3 regions of the Microbulbifer thermotolerans genome follow, and region 2 is predicted to be linked to each of the others. Evidence: predicted binding sites of a transcription regulator. Region 2 holds the regulator's gene; each other region holds the start of a gene.
What was found. Region 2 encodes FNR, which switches genes on or off when oxygen is low (the NO sensors DNR and NnrR bind a similar motif). Its sites were predicted from a motif close to TTGATNNNNATCAA; they were not measured.
Positions count from the first base shown of each region.

Region 1: the regulator FNR is predicted to act here: its motif matches at 3,574-3,587, upstream of A3224_RS03515 (GbsR/MarR family transcriptional regulator).
Region 3: the regulator FNR is predicted to act here: its motif matches at 3,131-3,144, upstream of A3224_RS08120 (cation-translocating P-type ATPase).

Region 1 is NZ_CP014864.1:822,692-827,380, forward strand. Features, by position in the region: gene A3224_RS03500 (TetR/AcrR family transcriptional regulator) at 1-199, opposite strand, end outside; gene cydB (cytochrome d ubiquinol oxidase subunit II) at 476-1,480, opposite strand; gene A3224_RS03510 (cytochrome ubiquinol oxidase subunit I) at 1,492-2,895, opposite strand; gene A3224_RS03515 (GbsR/MarR family transcriptional regulator) at 2,963-3,529, opposite strand; gene A3224_RS03520 (DUF1853 family protein) at 3,650-4,567, opposite strand; gene wecB (non-hydrolyzing UDP-N-acetylglucosamine 2-epimerase) at 4,635-4,689, opposite strand, start outside.
Region 2 is NZ_CP014864.1:3,041,713-3,046,401, forward strand. Features, by position in the region: gene A3224_RS12660 (hemerythrin domain-containing protein) at 1-545, shown strand, start outside; gene A3224_RS12665 (SpoIIAA family protein) at 646-1,092, shown strand; gene A3224_RS12670 (Hsp20/alpha crystallin family protein) at 1,448-1,876, opposite strand; gene fnr (fumarate/nitrate reduction transcriptional regulator Fnr) at 1,977-2,708, opposite strand; gene hemN (oxygen-independent coproporphyrinogen III oxidase) at 2,772-4,154, opposite strand; gene A3224_RS12685 (OmpW/AlkL family protein) at 4,248-4,689, opposite strand, start outside.
Region 3 is NZ_CP014864.1:1,929,451-1,934,139, reverse strand. Features, by position in the region: partial or broken gene A3224_RS08140 (transposase) at 1-853, shown strand, start outside; gene A3224_RS16555 (RHS repeat-associated core domain-containing protein) at 860-1,423, shown strand; gene A3224_RS08130 (tetratricopeptide repeat protein) at 1,470-2,228, shown strand; gene A3224_RS08125 (ZIP family metal transporter) at 2,377-3,024, shown strand; gene A3224_RS08120 (cation-translocating P-type ATPase) at 3,204-4,689, shown strand, end outside.

The sequences.
Region 1 (4,689 bases), 1.7 Mb from region 2:
AAAAGTGGTAGACCGATGCGGCGGGAACGCCGGCCATCTGGCTGAGATTCGCGAGGGTGATTTCGCAGGAGTCCTGTTCGACGATCAGAGTTTCCAATGCATCGAGCAGTTTTTCGTACTTTTCGCGACCGTTTTTACGCTGCGGTTTGCGGGGCCTCGTGGTGTCGCGTTTCATTGAGCGCCGATCGATTTCGTTCAATGTTATTTCGCCCTTGACGGACGCCCGCAGGCGAGTGGCCTGCTGAGCGTTTCACATCCGTGTAAATTAGTTGTCATTTGATGACGCCAATTATTTACTGCGTACCAATAACGGGCAAGTACAACTTTTCCGATTTGTGGCTTAGTTCCGCCCTAATCAAAGTTTTTTGAACTAAATCATAAAAATTATTTGGTTATATTTTTCCTGCGAATAAAGTATCGAAAAAAAAGGCGCCGGACTTTGTCCGGCGCCGTAAACCACTCTCAGCGCTTCTCTTTAGTGGTATTGCAAATCCGTGGCCTTGCCATGGAATACCCGGTAAGAAAAGATCGTATAGATCAAGATCACCGGTACCACAATCAGCGCGCCGACCAGAACGAACATCAGAGACTCGGGGGCGGCTGCTGCCTGCCAGATATTCAGCTCGCCCGGCACGATTTCCGGGTAGAAGCTGAAAGCCAATCCGGTGAAGCACATCAGGAAGACCAGTAGCACGTTGATAAAGGGTAACCAGCAGTGGCGGTCGTCCACTTTTGGCAGGCGTCGCAATAGGATTTCGTTGGCGATGAAGGCAAAGAAGCAGATGATTGGTACCAGCAGTACGAACATCACCAGCGGGAAGTCAAACCAGCGGTCAAAAACACCCGGGTTCACCATCGGGTTGACTGCGGATACCGCCACGACACCGACGAAGGCTGCCCGGCCAGCGCGGCGCGTCCAGCGGATGGCGCGCTCCTGCAACTCACCCTCGGTTTTCATAATCAACCAGGCGCCACCGATATAGGCATAGGCCGCAGTAACGCCGAAGGCGCTCAGGATGGAGAAGAGTTGTGCCGGCCAGCTACTGTCAAATCCCATCACATACTGGCCCAGCATATAGCCCTGGGTCAGGCTGACAAGCAGGGAGCCACCTTTAAATGTCCTGTCCCAGGCCAGTTTGTGGTCCACCGCGGCCTTGGCGCGAAAATCGAAGGATACACCGCGCAGAATCAGGCCGATCAACATAATCGCCGTGGGGATATAGAGGTTGGTGAGCACCAAACTGTGGGCTGTGGGGAAGGCGATCAACAGCAGGCCGACTCCCAGGACCAGCCAAGTTTCGTTGGCGTCCCAGAAGGGGCCAATAGAGGCAATCATGGTGTCCCGCTGCGGCTCGTCCTGGGCGCGCATCGGCAGCAATATGCCGACGCCCAGGTCGTAGCCATCGAGGATTGCATAGACCAGTACCGCAAGGCCCATAAGGCCGATAAAAACCACTGGCAGCCAATCTGCTGCTGTCATTGCACTTGTGCTCATGCTTTACCTCCGTGCGCGGACTCTAGGGTCGGTTGCTGTTTAGAGTCGGATAGGTTGGTCAGACTGCCTTCGGGGTTGGGTTCCTTGGTCTCGAATTCCTCCACTTTCACAGATTTCAGTGCCATGACTCGCAGAGTGTGGAAATAAGCCCAGAGGAGAATGACGTAGACCACCAGGTAGAGCGTCAGGGAGAGTCCGACATTAGCCGGTGCCACCGGTGTCGCCGCTTCAGCGGTTGTGAGTATCCCGGTTACCAGCCACGGTTGGCGGCCCACTTCGGTCACATACCAGCCAGCCAGTGTCGCCAGCCAGCCGGAGGCTGTCATGGCCACTGTGGTTTTCAGTAGCCAGCCGGGCAGTTGATCGCGCCGGTACAGGTTGTAACACCCAATCCAGGCCACCAGCAGCATCAGTACGCCGAGGCCAACCATAATGCGGAAGCCGTAGAAGAGCGGCTTCACCGGTGGGTGATCGTCTCCGAATTCATTCAGGCCGGGGACTTCACCGTCCGCGTGGTGGGTGAGTATCAGGCTCGCCAATTTGGGTATGGTGATTTCCAGATGATTGGTGCGGGCCTCTTCATCGGGGATTGCGAAAAGCCTCAGTGCCGCGCCTTGTTCCGTTTCCCAAATCCCCTCCATGGCGGCGACTTTCTGTGGCTGGTGTTCGAAGGTATTGAGGCCGTGCAGGTCGCCGACAAAAACTTGCAGTGGGGCCAGTATTGCCGCCAATACCAAGCCGGTTTTGAGTGCCAGCCGCGGTGCCTGCTTTGGGTCGCCTTTAAGAATGCGGTAGGCGGACAGGCCGGCGACAAAAAAGGCCGCGGTTAATCCGGAGGCCAACAGCATATGGATCATGCGGTAGGGGAAGGAGGGATTGAAGATCACTTTCATCCAGTCGGTGGCGTGAACGACGCCATCCCGAATTTCATAGCCCGCCGGTGTCTGCATCCAGGAGTTCAGAGAGAGAATCCAAAAAGCGGAGAAGGTGGTGCCCAAGGCTACCATCAGGGCGGAGAAGGTGTGCACTTTACTGGGTACACGCTTGCTGCCGAACAACATGATGCCTAGGAAGGTCGCTTCCAGGAAAAACGCGGTCAATACCTCGTAGCCCAGCAGTGGGCCGGCGATATTGCCTACTTTTTCCATAAATCCAGGCCAGTTGGTGCCGAACTGGAAAGACATGGTAATACCGCTGACCACGCCCATGGCGAAGGTCAGTGCGAATACCTTGACCCAGAAACGGTAGGCGCGCATCCAGACCGGATTGCCGGTTTTGTCGTAGCGCACTTTGAAGAACAAAAGGAACCATCCGAGCGCGATGGTGAGGGTGGGAAAGAGAATGTGAAAACTGACGTTGGCTGCGAACTGTATCCTCGACAGCATCAGGGTGTCTAACATGAGAACCTCTGCATATAACAGTAGTTACTATCCAACCTGGATTTGCGGTGCTGAGCACCGCACCGGCTCATTTCGCTGTAGATTTGCCTCCTTGTACCCCGGTGGCTTTATTTTTTAATTCGAGCAGCTTGCTGATACCGGAACCCAGTTTCATCAGCTTGATCAGGTCCTTCTGCTCCAGTCTGCTCAGGGTATTGGCGAAGCGGTCCAGCAGTTCCAGCAAGTTGTAAACCTCCTGGATTTTTTTCTGCTCTTCGGCCTCCTGTTTGTCCTCCGGCGCGTTCAACAGCAACTCGCGCAACAGGCTCAGTGTCGGGTCCAGTTCCCGCTTGCGCCGTTCCTCAAACACGGTGCGCGCCAGATCCCAGATGGAGCCGGCGGCAGTAAAGTAATCCTTGCGGTCTCCCGGCAGGTGTCGCAGTTCCACCAATCGCCAGGACTGCAACTCCTTTAGGCCCATGCTGACATTGCCGCGGCTGATCTTTAGCGCCTGTGCCAGCTGGTCCGCATTCATGGGTTCTGACTGAATGGTCAGTAAGGCAAACATCTGCCCGACAGTGCGATTAAAGCCCCAACGGCTGCCCATTTCGCCAAAATGCAATATGAATGCCTGGGCCTGACTGGATAACTTCATAGTGTTCTGTATTTTCAGAAATTTTTGAAAATTCTAAACCTTATTCGATTTCTGTCAATCATTAATCCTGTTTGGGTAGGAAACGATCCAGAAGGGGTAGAGATACAGGAGCCCGTCTTATTAATCAGTGGTTCCTTGGTCCACTTGCTGTAATGCCGCTCCAAACCAACCATGCGGAACAATAAAGCCGCGTTCGGTTTCCCCCGCAGCACTTATCCCGGCGACGCAAAGCGGTGCAGGCGGGCTGGTATCGCAAAGTCTCTGCGCCAGTGCCTCACTGGTGTCGCCCGGTGTGAGACCCGGGGGCAGTGGTGCCAACCAGGCGCGCTTGGGAAGCTGAACCCAGCGCAGGGAGTGTCGGCAAAAGTGGTGTTGAAACTCGTCGAGCTCCGCCCACCAACAGGGACTGCCGCCCAAAGTCAGCTCTCCGTGCTGAGGCGCTCTTCGCGCGTCGAGTGGACGGAACAGTCGCCCCGGCATCAGTGCCCACTGGCGGTCGATATGAATCTTCTGTTGCCGCAACAGTTGCCGCGCTTGAGGCTGGTGTATCAATGGCAACTGGTGGTCGCGCATGCGCGCCAGCTTGATGTCCAGACGATCCCGCAATCCGGGGCCGACCCAGTATTCGTCCGCCACTTGCAGATAGAATTTGACTGCGATTTCCCAGTGCTCGGTGGCGCCGCTGGGCAAGTGTTGTACTACGAAGTCCAGCTCGCCCAGGGTGCGGTCCGCGGTGCGCAAGGGTAGGTTGCGGCATCGCAGTCGGTAATCGGGGTGATGGGTAAAGGCGAACGCCCACAGGTCTTCAAAATAATCGCCCAGCCGCATCCCTCTACCCTGTGCATCGCTCTGCGCCAGCGCTGCGTCCAACAGTGGTGCTAGGCGCGTGCGTGTCTCGGTGAGGGAGAAATAAGCCGAAAGCGCCTCCCGGCGCTGGCGCGGCAGCCACGGAAGGTCTGCGCAGCGGGCGATGGAATCCGTCTCCAGCGCCCAGTGGAGGTTGGTCCAGTGGTTGGGGGTGATAGAGGGTGTGCTCATTGGCTGCGGCTGTCAGTCGCGCAGTTGGTGTGTAAATCCTGTTTTCTCAATAGTCTGCTGGCAAGTGTCAGCCGCCCCCGATCAGAGCACGCAAGATACGGTCACACGCGGTTCCATCCCCA
Region 2 (4,689 bases):
TGGATCATAAACACCTCCAGCAGCTCCTCGATACTTTTGAGTCCCTTCTCCACAGCCTGGACGACAGGGAGCGGGACCCGGCGACCCTGGGGCTGATTCTCGACGCTTTAGACTATATTTCCGTTTACCCGGACAAGTGGCACCACCCCGTTGAAGATGTGGTATTTCAGCAGCTATTGACCAAACCCATCCCCTGCCGGGAGGCGGTTATCGCCACATCACAGGAGCACCAACATATCGCCGCCTGCACGCGGCAAATGTCCAGCCTGTTCTACGCCATCGCCAATGATTCTGCCGTAGAGCGCAGCAAGCTAATCAATACGGCCCTGGATTACCTGAATCTGCAGCGCGACCACATGCGATGGGAAAACGAGATTGTCTATCCCCTGATCGAACAATACCTCACCGAGGCTGACTGGCAGGAAATACACGCGAACCTGAAGCAAAACAGCAATCCGGTATTTCACGCCGGAATCAAAAAAACATACGACATGCTGCACCAGTATCTAACAACATCAGATCAACCCGCAGCCGCATTGACCTGAACCCGCGAGATAAAAAGCGGGCGATTGCACTGTAGCAACAGACATCATTTTTCAATGCATCGCAATCTCTCGATCAGGAAACCAGAGAAAGGAGCATCCAATGAGAGACATCAAGTGCCACGGCATATCCATCGGGCTTGAAAGAATCGACTCTGATTTTTTTCTCTACGTCAAAGCTATCGGTCGGCTTACCCATGAAGATTATGAAAGGATAACACCACTTCTCGACTACGCATTACAAGGTATAAAAGATCCGAAAGTGAAAGCATTGGTAGATGTGGAAGATTTCGAGGGTTGGGAACTGCGCGCCGCCTGGGATGACTTTAAACTGGCGCTGAAACACGGCAATGAGTTTTCCAGAATCGCCGTGGTGGGCGAAGAAAAATGGCAAAAAGTTGCCGCACGTATCGCCTCCTGGTTTTTGAGTGGAGACGTACAATATTTCGAAGAACATGACGACGCACTGCACTGGCTGGCGCAACCGGATAATACCGAGAAATCTAGTCGAGACAACCACCATAGTACGCCAGTATTTCCCGCCCACTAGGAAACAGTAAAACTGTCACAAGCGCTGAGATTGGTTTCGATTCATTCAGGCAATATAGGAATTCATCGCTAGCTCACCCGGAAGCGGACAACCGGGTTGCTTTTTTGACCGGCATAGCCGGTCTTTTTTTTAATAAAAAAGGCCAGCGGAGAAGCTGGCCACTGCGGTTTTGACTGGGAACCGCAAATAAAAAACTCTCGTGCTCAAAATTTCCATCTTAAAAAGATGGTCAAATGATGGGACAGACACCTAAAAGCCGTCAGTCACAGGAAAGCTCCTGTGTGCTTTCATAGCATCCATCCCACAGCCTGAACGCCCCTGTATCAATAAAGACGCCCAAGCAAAAGACTACTACTTAACGGATTTGAATGCGCTTTGCCGCACGCTCACGCGGCTCCAGAAAAGGGATTTCCAAGGTGAGCACACCGTTGTTAAACTCTGCTTGAACATCATCTTCGGCAATATTGTCGCCGAGATCAAAGCGGCGCAGATAACTGCCGCTAAAACGTTCTCGGCGAATCACCTTTCCTTTTTCTTCTTTTTTGCTTTCTCGCTCAAGCACCGCCTCCAGAGTGAGCACACCTTCATCCAGAGTGAGCTTGATATTTTCCCGTTCGACACCCGGCAGATCGGCGACAATACGGTATTTTCCCTTTTCTTCAAAGATATCCACTTTGGGAGCAAAAGTTACCGGAGTTGTGGTGTCGGTGCTGGGTACACCACCCCACCAGCCGTGAAAAATATGATCGAAATCAAACGGAGATTTTCTCGGAATAATTTGCATGGTTGCGACTCCTTTCAGCGGTTGATTTACGCTTTAAGGTTAAGCCGCAACCGTGTGGCAGTTATTGATCTGAATCAAGCCAAAATCAGGCGCTGGCACATCAGCCCTCGCCCTCGTAGCCGCAGTGAGTACCGGCCACTTCACTGAGTCCGATCAGATCCAGTATTTCCACATCGCGCCCGCTGGCCCGTATCAGCTTTTCCTTTTGAAAACGGGAAAACAGGCGGCTTACGGTTTCCGCGGTCAACCCGAGATAGTTGGCAATATCGGTGCGCGGCATGGATAACACAAAGCGGCTGGCAGAATAACCGCGGCGCGCATAACGACTGGAGATATTGATCAGCAGCGCCGCCAAACGTGTATCCGCAGAACGCTTGCCCAGCAGCATCAGGATATCGTTTTCCTGTTTCAGCTCTTCCGAGAAAATGCTGTAGATCTGCTGCTGCAGTGCCGGCACTTGCTGTGCCAGTGTCTCCAGCTGCGAGAACGGCAGTACACAGACGCTGCTATCCTCCAGCGCTTCCGCATAGCTCGGGTGCACCCGGCCACTGTAGGCGTCCAGGCCCAGCAGTTCTCCCGGCAGGGCAAAATGGGTCACCTGAGTATCGCCATCTGCGGCAATTACCGCCGACTTGAAGCTACCTGAGCGAATCGCGTACAGGTTTGCAAAGGGATCACCGGTGCGGAAAAGGGACTCGCCGGACTTGACGATTTTCTTTTTGCGCGTGATTTGTTCGAGCTTGTCGATATCACCCTGGGAAAGGCCGGCCGGCAGGCACAGCCGCCTGACCGAACAGTTCCCGCAGCTTACCGCTCTCTGAGTATCAGTCATGGATATCCGGACCTTTCGTAGCACATCAGTTATCGGTTACGGAGCAGTCCGGATATTACACGGTTACAGAACACGGGAATAGCGGGCATCGGTTTCCGCTGAATGGAGATAGCGGTCGAAAGCGGCGGCGGCATTACGCACAAACCAGCGGCCTCGGTTCGTGACGCGCAAACAGTTTTCGTCCTGCTGCAGCAGGCCGTCGTCGAACATTGGCTGCAATCTCGCCAAATCGGCCGCAAAATAGGTCTCAAAAGGCGCTCCAGCGCGCTCTGCGGCCTCTTTTTTGTCCAACTGCAGACGGCACATCAACTCTCCGATCACCCATTGGCGCAGGCGATCATCGCCGTCAAGCAGCCATCCACGGCAAGTGGCGATCCCCCGGTCGGTGACTGCCTGGGCATATTCCTTCAACCGGTGCAGATTCTGCCAGTAGCCATCAGCGCTGTAACTGATCGCCGAAGCCCCCAGCCCTACCAGTGCATCCGCGGGCATCAGTGTGTATCCCTGAAAGTTGCGCGCCAGCCGTCCCTCGCGAGCGGCTGCCGCCAACTCGTCGCCGGGCAGCGCAAAATGATCCATGCCCAAAAACTCATAACCGGCCTGGGTAAGGCGGGATACCGCCGCCAACTGCATGGCGATTTTTTCCGTCGGCGTGGGGATCAGGTTGGAATCAATCAGCCGCTGCGCCTTGAACCGGTGCGGCAGATGGGCGTAGTGGTAGAGCGCGATACGGTCCGGTGCCAGCTCCAGCACTCTGTCCAAAGTGCGTTGCAGGCTATCTACACTCTGCCCGGGAAGACCATAGATGAGATCATAGGAAATGGAGCGAAACCCCTGTTCGCGCGCAGCGTCAGTCAGCTGCGCCACTTGGTCGGAGCTGCAAATGCGGTTGATCGACTGCTGCACCACCGGATTGAAATCCTGAATGCCGAGGCTCAGGCGGTTAAAACCCAGTTGGCGCAGTGTGGCGAGGGTATCCAGCTCAAGAGTGCGCGGGTCCGCCTCGATACTGTATTCAACGTCTTCCCCCGTGCGCAGATCGAAGATCTGTGCCAGTCCATCGATGAGGCGACGCATATCATCGTCGTTCAGATAGGTGGGTGTTCCTCCCCCCAGGTGCAACTGAGTCACGGGCACTCTGGCCACCTTGTCGCGATACCAGCGCATTTCCCGCAGCAGTTGCTCCAGATAACTGGACGCAAGCCCGTATTGCCGGGTAATGACTTTGTTGCAGGCACAGAAGTAACAGAGCGAATGGCAGAAAGGAATATGCACGTAGAGTGACAGGCTGCGAATATCCGCCAGTGCGCGCCAAGGTTCTCCGTCACCCAGGGGGCCAAAACGATCCGCTGTGGGATAGGAAGTATAGCGCGGACAGGGCCCGGCATAGCGGGAGAGTAATTCCTCGGATAAAGCCGGCTCTGCAGCGTTCTGCGCTTGTCTCATCTTAAAAAAACCTCTGCAACAACATAAACGGGTACAGGGCGACGCGCTCTAACGCCGCCCCGCACCCTTACCGACCAAAAGTGGTGGGCCCGTTTAGAAGCGGTAACCCAGCCCCGCCATATAGACCAGCGGATCCAGCTCCACATCGGCTTTAATCGTACCGACTCCCGGTACTTTTACTTCCGCCTCTGTATCGATATCCATCCACCATACGGACAGGTTGAACAACCAGCGCTGGTCCTGACCAAAGGCAAAATCCACACCGGCCTCAGCGGCCATGCCAAAGGAATTGTCCAGCGACAAATCCGCATTGCCGGTGGCGCCCAGGCCGGCGAAAACTTCATTGGCCTGGCTATCGATTTCCTCATCAAAGAAAACGGTGTAATTCAAGCCCAGGCCGACGTAGGGCTGAATATTGGAATTGGCATCCATGGGGTACCACTGAAGCAGCACCGTGGGGGGCAGGTGTTTGGTTTCCCCCAGATCGAAGGTGGCCCCCAGGCCTTTAACTTCTAGATCGTGCGTAAACGGAGTG
Region 3 (4,689 bases), 1.1 Mb from region 2:
TGGCGGTTACGGTGGCATCGGCTATTACCACGTATCCGACACCTATATCGCGCTGTTCAGCCACTTTATCCCCTGCGGCCACTATGAGGCTGTCTATATCCTCGACTGGCTCCACAAAAATCAATCAGACATCCAGCCAGACACCCTGCATGGCGATACCCAGGCTCAGAGCTACCCGGTCTTCACTCTGTCGTACCTGCTGGGGATCGACTTGATGCCCAGGATCAGGAATATCCCCTCGCTGGCGTTATACCGACCGGACAAGCGCTACCGCTATCAACATATCGACCCGCTTTTCAAAGGAAACATCGACTTCAAGCTGATCGAAACGCATTTGGAAGATATGTTGAGGGTGGTTATATCGATCAAGCTAGGAAAGATTACAGCTTCCACCATTTTGCAGATGCTTGGCACCTACAGCCGTAAAAACAAGTTGTATGCCGCCTTCCGGGAGCTCGGAAAAATCATCAGGACGATTTTCCTGCTGCGTTATATCTCAGATCCAGAGGTGCGCCAAGTGATTACCGCAGCCACGATTAAAAGTGAAGAATTCAATGGCTTTCGCCGCACATTGTTCTTTGGCGGTGACGGCATTATTGCTGAGAACGTCCGTCACGAGCAGCGCAAAATTGTGAAGTACAACCACCTGGTGGCAAACATGGTCATTCTTTACAACGCGGAAAAGATGACCAGAGTCCTCAAACTGCTTGCCGAAGAGGGGGAAGTGATCTCGCCTGAGATACTTGCCGGCCTTTCTCCATACAGAATTGCGCATATCAACTGGTTCGGCGACTACATTTTAGATATGGCCCGAAAGCTCATCCCGCTGGATTACACAATAAGAATTTTGTGACACGGTTTGCATTTTCCGATTGATATGGTCGCCTTGCGAGCCCTAAAATGGTTAACCCGCGATCCAATTGCTGAGGCAGGTGGAATCAATATTTATGGGTATGTGGGTGGAAATCCTGCCAATTGGATTGATCCGCTTGGCTTGGTCGATATTTCTTATCTAAAGGTATTTACTGTACAGGGAAAAGGTGCTGCAAAAACGAATAAGCCTGATGCGTTCACAGTCGCAGCACACGGAACCCCAAATTCTTTAGCCAAGAAATCTGGAGCGAGACTAAGTCCTGAAGCGTTAGTAAAGGATATTATGAGCCATCCGAAGTATTCTCCAGGGATGCCCGTCTATATCTATGCTTGTAATGCAGGAAATACGGAAGGCGCTTCTGGCGGAGAACCTTTCGCACAGAAAGTTGCCGACCTGTTGCCGAATAGTTCAGTTTATGCTCCAGATAGTTTTGGCTGGTTTTCCGAAAACGGGTTTGCTGGAATATATGACAAGTCCAATGGCACCAATGAGCCTGACTATTCCAAGCCTGGTAGTTGGGTTAAATATGAAAGGCAGTCCGAACAATGATGGTCGTACTTCCATGTGAACAAATCTCTGAAGGATTATAATTGAAATGATTTCGATCAAAATGCTGTTAGGGTGTAAAATTTGTCGAAATAGAGTTCTATGTCTGCTTCTCTCAGCTCTAGCCTGCGTCTACTCATCTGCAAATGAGATTGAAAGCTCTGCCAGCGCCTATTTTCTAACCGACAAAGAACTCTTGAAATTAAAGAATAAATCCTTAAAAGGCGATGGGGATTCAGCTTTTAAGGTGGCTCAATTTTATACCTTTAGTCAAGCGGATGAAGATGAGGCCTTTTTCTGGTATAGGTTAGCCTCCGAACTTGGCCACCAAATTGCAATGACCAATTTGGCGTATCTCTACCATGAACGATTTGATAATGACGAAAAAGCAATAGAATGGTACTGTGAGGCCGAAAAGGACGGATATACCGGAGCGCATATCGAAATAGCTCGTATCTTTGATTCGAAAGGGGTATATAAAAATGCACTAAATCACTACTTGCTGGCCTATTTTAATGATAACGAGAAAGAAGCTTCAGAATACCTAACCAAGCATTACTTAGAAGACAAATATCAATTTAAAGATCTCGTCAAAGCATATGCATGGTCCTTGATTTGGCTAAATAGTTTGCCAGTGAACACCTATGCCTATGACAAGTCTCTAAAGGTGAATAAAAGAATAGACTCCTTATTGGACGGTGCTGAAAAAGAGGCCGCGCTCAAGTTAGCTGGTGAATATAAACAGTTTAAATCGGAGGCGGAGATAAGCTCTGCCTGTACGAGAGTAACTACAAATCGAACTATGTGAAGGTCACGTGTGCCAGAAGCCTGAAACGTTAGTTTCGATCAGATCGAAGTCGGCCAGCCCAGCAGCTGGCTTCTAATTCAACAATGAGGATAGCTTTCAAGGGGGTCGCCAGAAAAAAAGCCTTCAGAAACAATGAGTTAATCCAATTTTGGCGAAAATTTCCAGAATCCCTGCCGGCCCTCTGGTATCCCTGGCCGCCGCGACTCTGCTCGGCGGAGCATTTTTTCATATGCTGCCGAAGGGATTGGGTAGGGCTACGCCACTCTCTGCAAGTCTGTGGATGGTGGCGGGCTTTACGACTTTTTTGTTATTGGAACAATTGTTGCACTGGCACCACTCGCACAGCACCAGGGAGGCGGACGCGCCTCCGGTGACTTATCTCATCCTTCTCGGCGATGGCATTCACAACTTTATTGGGGGACTCGCTATCGCCAGTGCCTTTTTAATTGACCCCCGAGCGGGCATCTCCGCCTGGATTGCAGCGGTTGCCCATGAGATCCCTCAGGAGCTGGGGGACTTCGGCGTACTGGTCCACGGTGGCTGGTCGCAACGTCGTGCACTGATTTGGAATTTTCTGTCTGCGTTAACCTTTCCGCTGGGAGCGTTGATTGCCTACGGGATTTCTCAAAGCTTTGATGTGACTGGGCTGGTGCTTTTTGGCGCGGGCAATTTTATTTATATCGCAGCATCGGACCTGATACCAGAAATTAAGCAGCAGGCATCATTGCACGCTGTATCCTTGCATTTCGGTTTTTTTATCACCGGACTGGGGTTGATGCTGATTTTGGCGCTATAGCAAGTACAGATTCAAGGGCTCAAGCGGCTTGCGTGCACGTGCATTCCCTCCTTATTGCCTCATTTATAGGGAATAAGCGCCAGCATTCACTCAAGCCGAGGAAAGGTTGATTTAGATCAATGCCTTGTGAGGTAAGTGCCGTATAGGTTTTCGACTAATGTTGCAGAATCGGAGCCTGTATGTTCACCTCGATCACTGCGCAGCCAGACAGCGCCAAAGCCAAAATGACCGACACGGATGCACAACGCCAGTGGCATTGCTTACCAGCAAAGGAAGCCGCAAATCGCCTCGATAGCGGTGAAGAAGGGTTATCGGTGGAGGAGGCCAACCGCCGCCTTGCCGCATATGGCCCCAATACATTGCCACAGCCCCGGCTGCCGGGGTTTCTCCATTTGTTTCTGCGGCAATTTGTCAGCCCGTTGATATATGTGCTGCTGGCGGCAATGGTGGTTTCATTGATTGCCGGTAAATTTGCCGACGCCACATTTATCGGATTGATTCTTCTGCTGAATGCGCTAATCGGCGCACTGCAGGAGTATCACGCGCACCGCAGCGCCCAGGCACTACGCAAACTAATGGTGAGTCGCGCGCGGGTTATTCGGGGCGGAGAAATACTGGAGATTGATGCGGAGTCGCTGGTACCTGGTGACCTGCTGCTGCTTGCCTCGGGCGATCGGGTACCTGCTGATCTTCGCTTGCTGGAGTCTGTCGGGCTCGAGGTCGATGAATCTGTTTTAACTGGAGAATCGTTGCCGGTTAGCAAGAACAGCGACCTGCTGTGTGACGCCGATACACCGGTGGCAGAGCGAATCAATCAATGTTTTGCAGGCAGCCTAGTTACAAGTGGCCGTGCCCGCGGTCTGGTGACAGCCACGGGACTGCATACGGAAATGGGTAAATTGAGCCTCACCCTGGAATCCGCCGAGACGGTTCAGCCACCACTTTTTCAACGGATTGAGCGCTTTAGTAAAAAACTCACAATCGCACTGCTGACGACAGTGGCCATTCTCGCCGCAATCGAACTGGCCAGAGACACTCCGCCACTGGTGATTTTCATGACGGCAGTTGCTCTCGCTGTGTCCGCTATTCCCGAGGGGCTGCCGATGGCACTGACCGTGGTGCTCTCCATCGCCACCCGCCGCATGGTCAAGCGCAATGTGATCGTCCGCAAACTGGTGGCGGTAGAGAGTCTCGGGTCCTGTACCGTGATTGCCGCAGATAAGACCGGTACTTTGACAGAAAATCGACTCACCGCCAGTGAAGTCGCTTTCTGTGATGGCGAGGGGTTTACCGTGGACGGCGGCATACTACCGTCGCATCCGCAGTCATCCCCTGTCGATCACGCCATAATGGCGCGGGTAGCCCGGGCCGCCGCCCTGTGCAATGAGGCAGAGTTGCACCCGCTGGAAAATGGTCAGTGGCACAGCAGCGGTGATGCTGTTGACCAAGCGCTTCTGGTTATGGCCCACAAGACGGGATTTAGTCGGGCGCAATTGCTGCAGACATATCCGTTAAAGGGGCAGATACATTACGAGCCGGCGCTTGGATTTGCTGCTACATCGCATGCGAATCCGCAAGGGCAGGGGGGGCGGCAGCTGGTTTGCGTGAAGGGTGCATTGGAAAAACTATTACCCATGTGTAGCCGTATGGCCACCGCCGACGGTG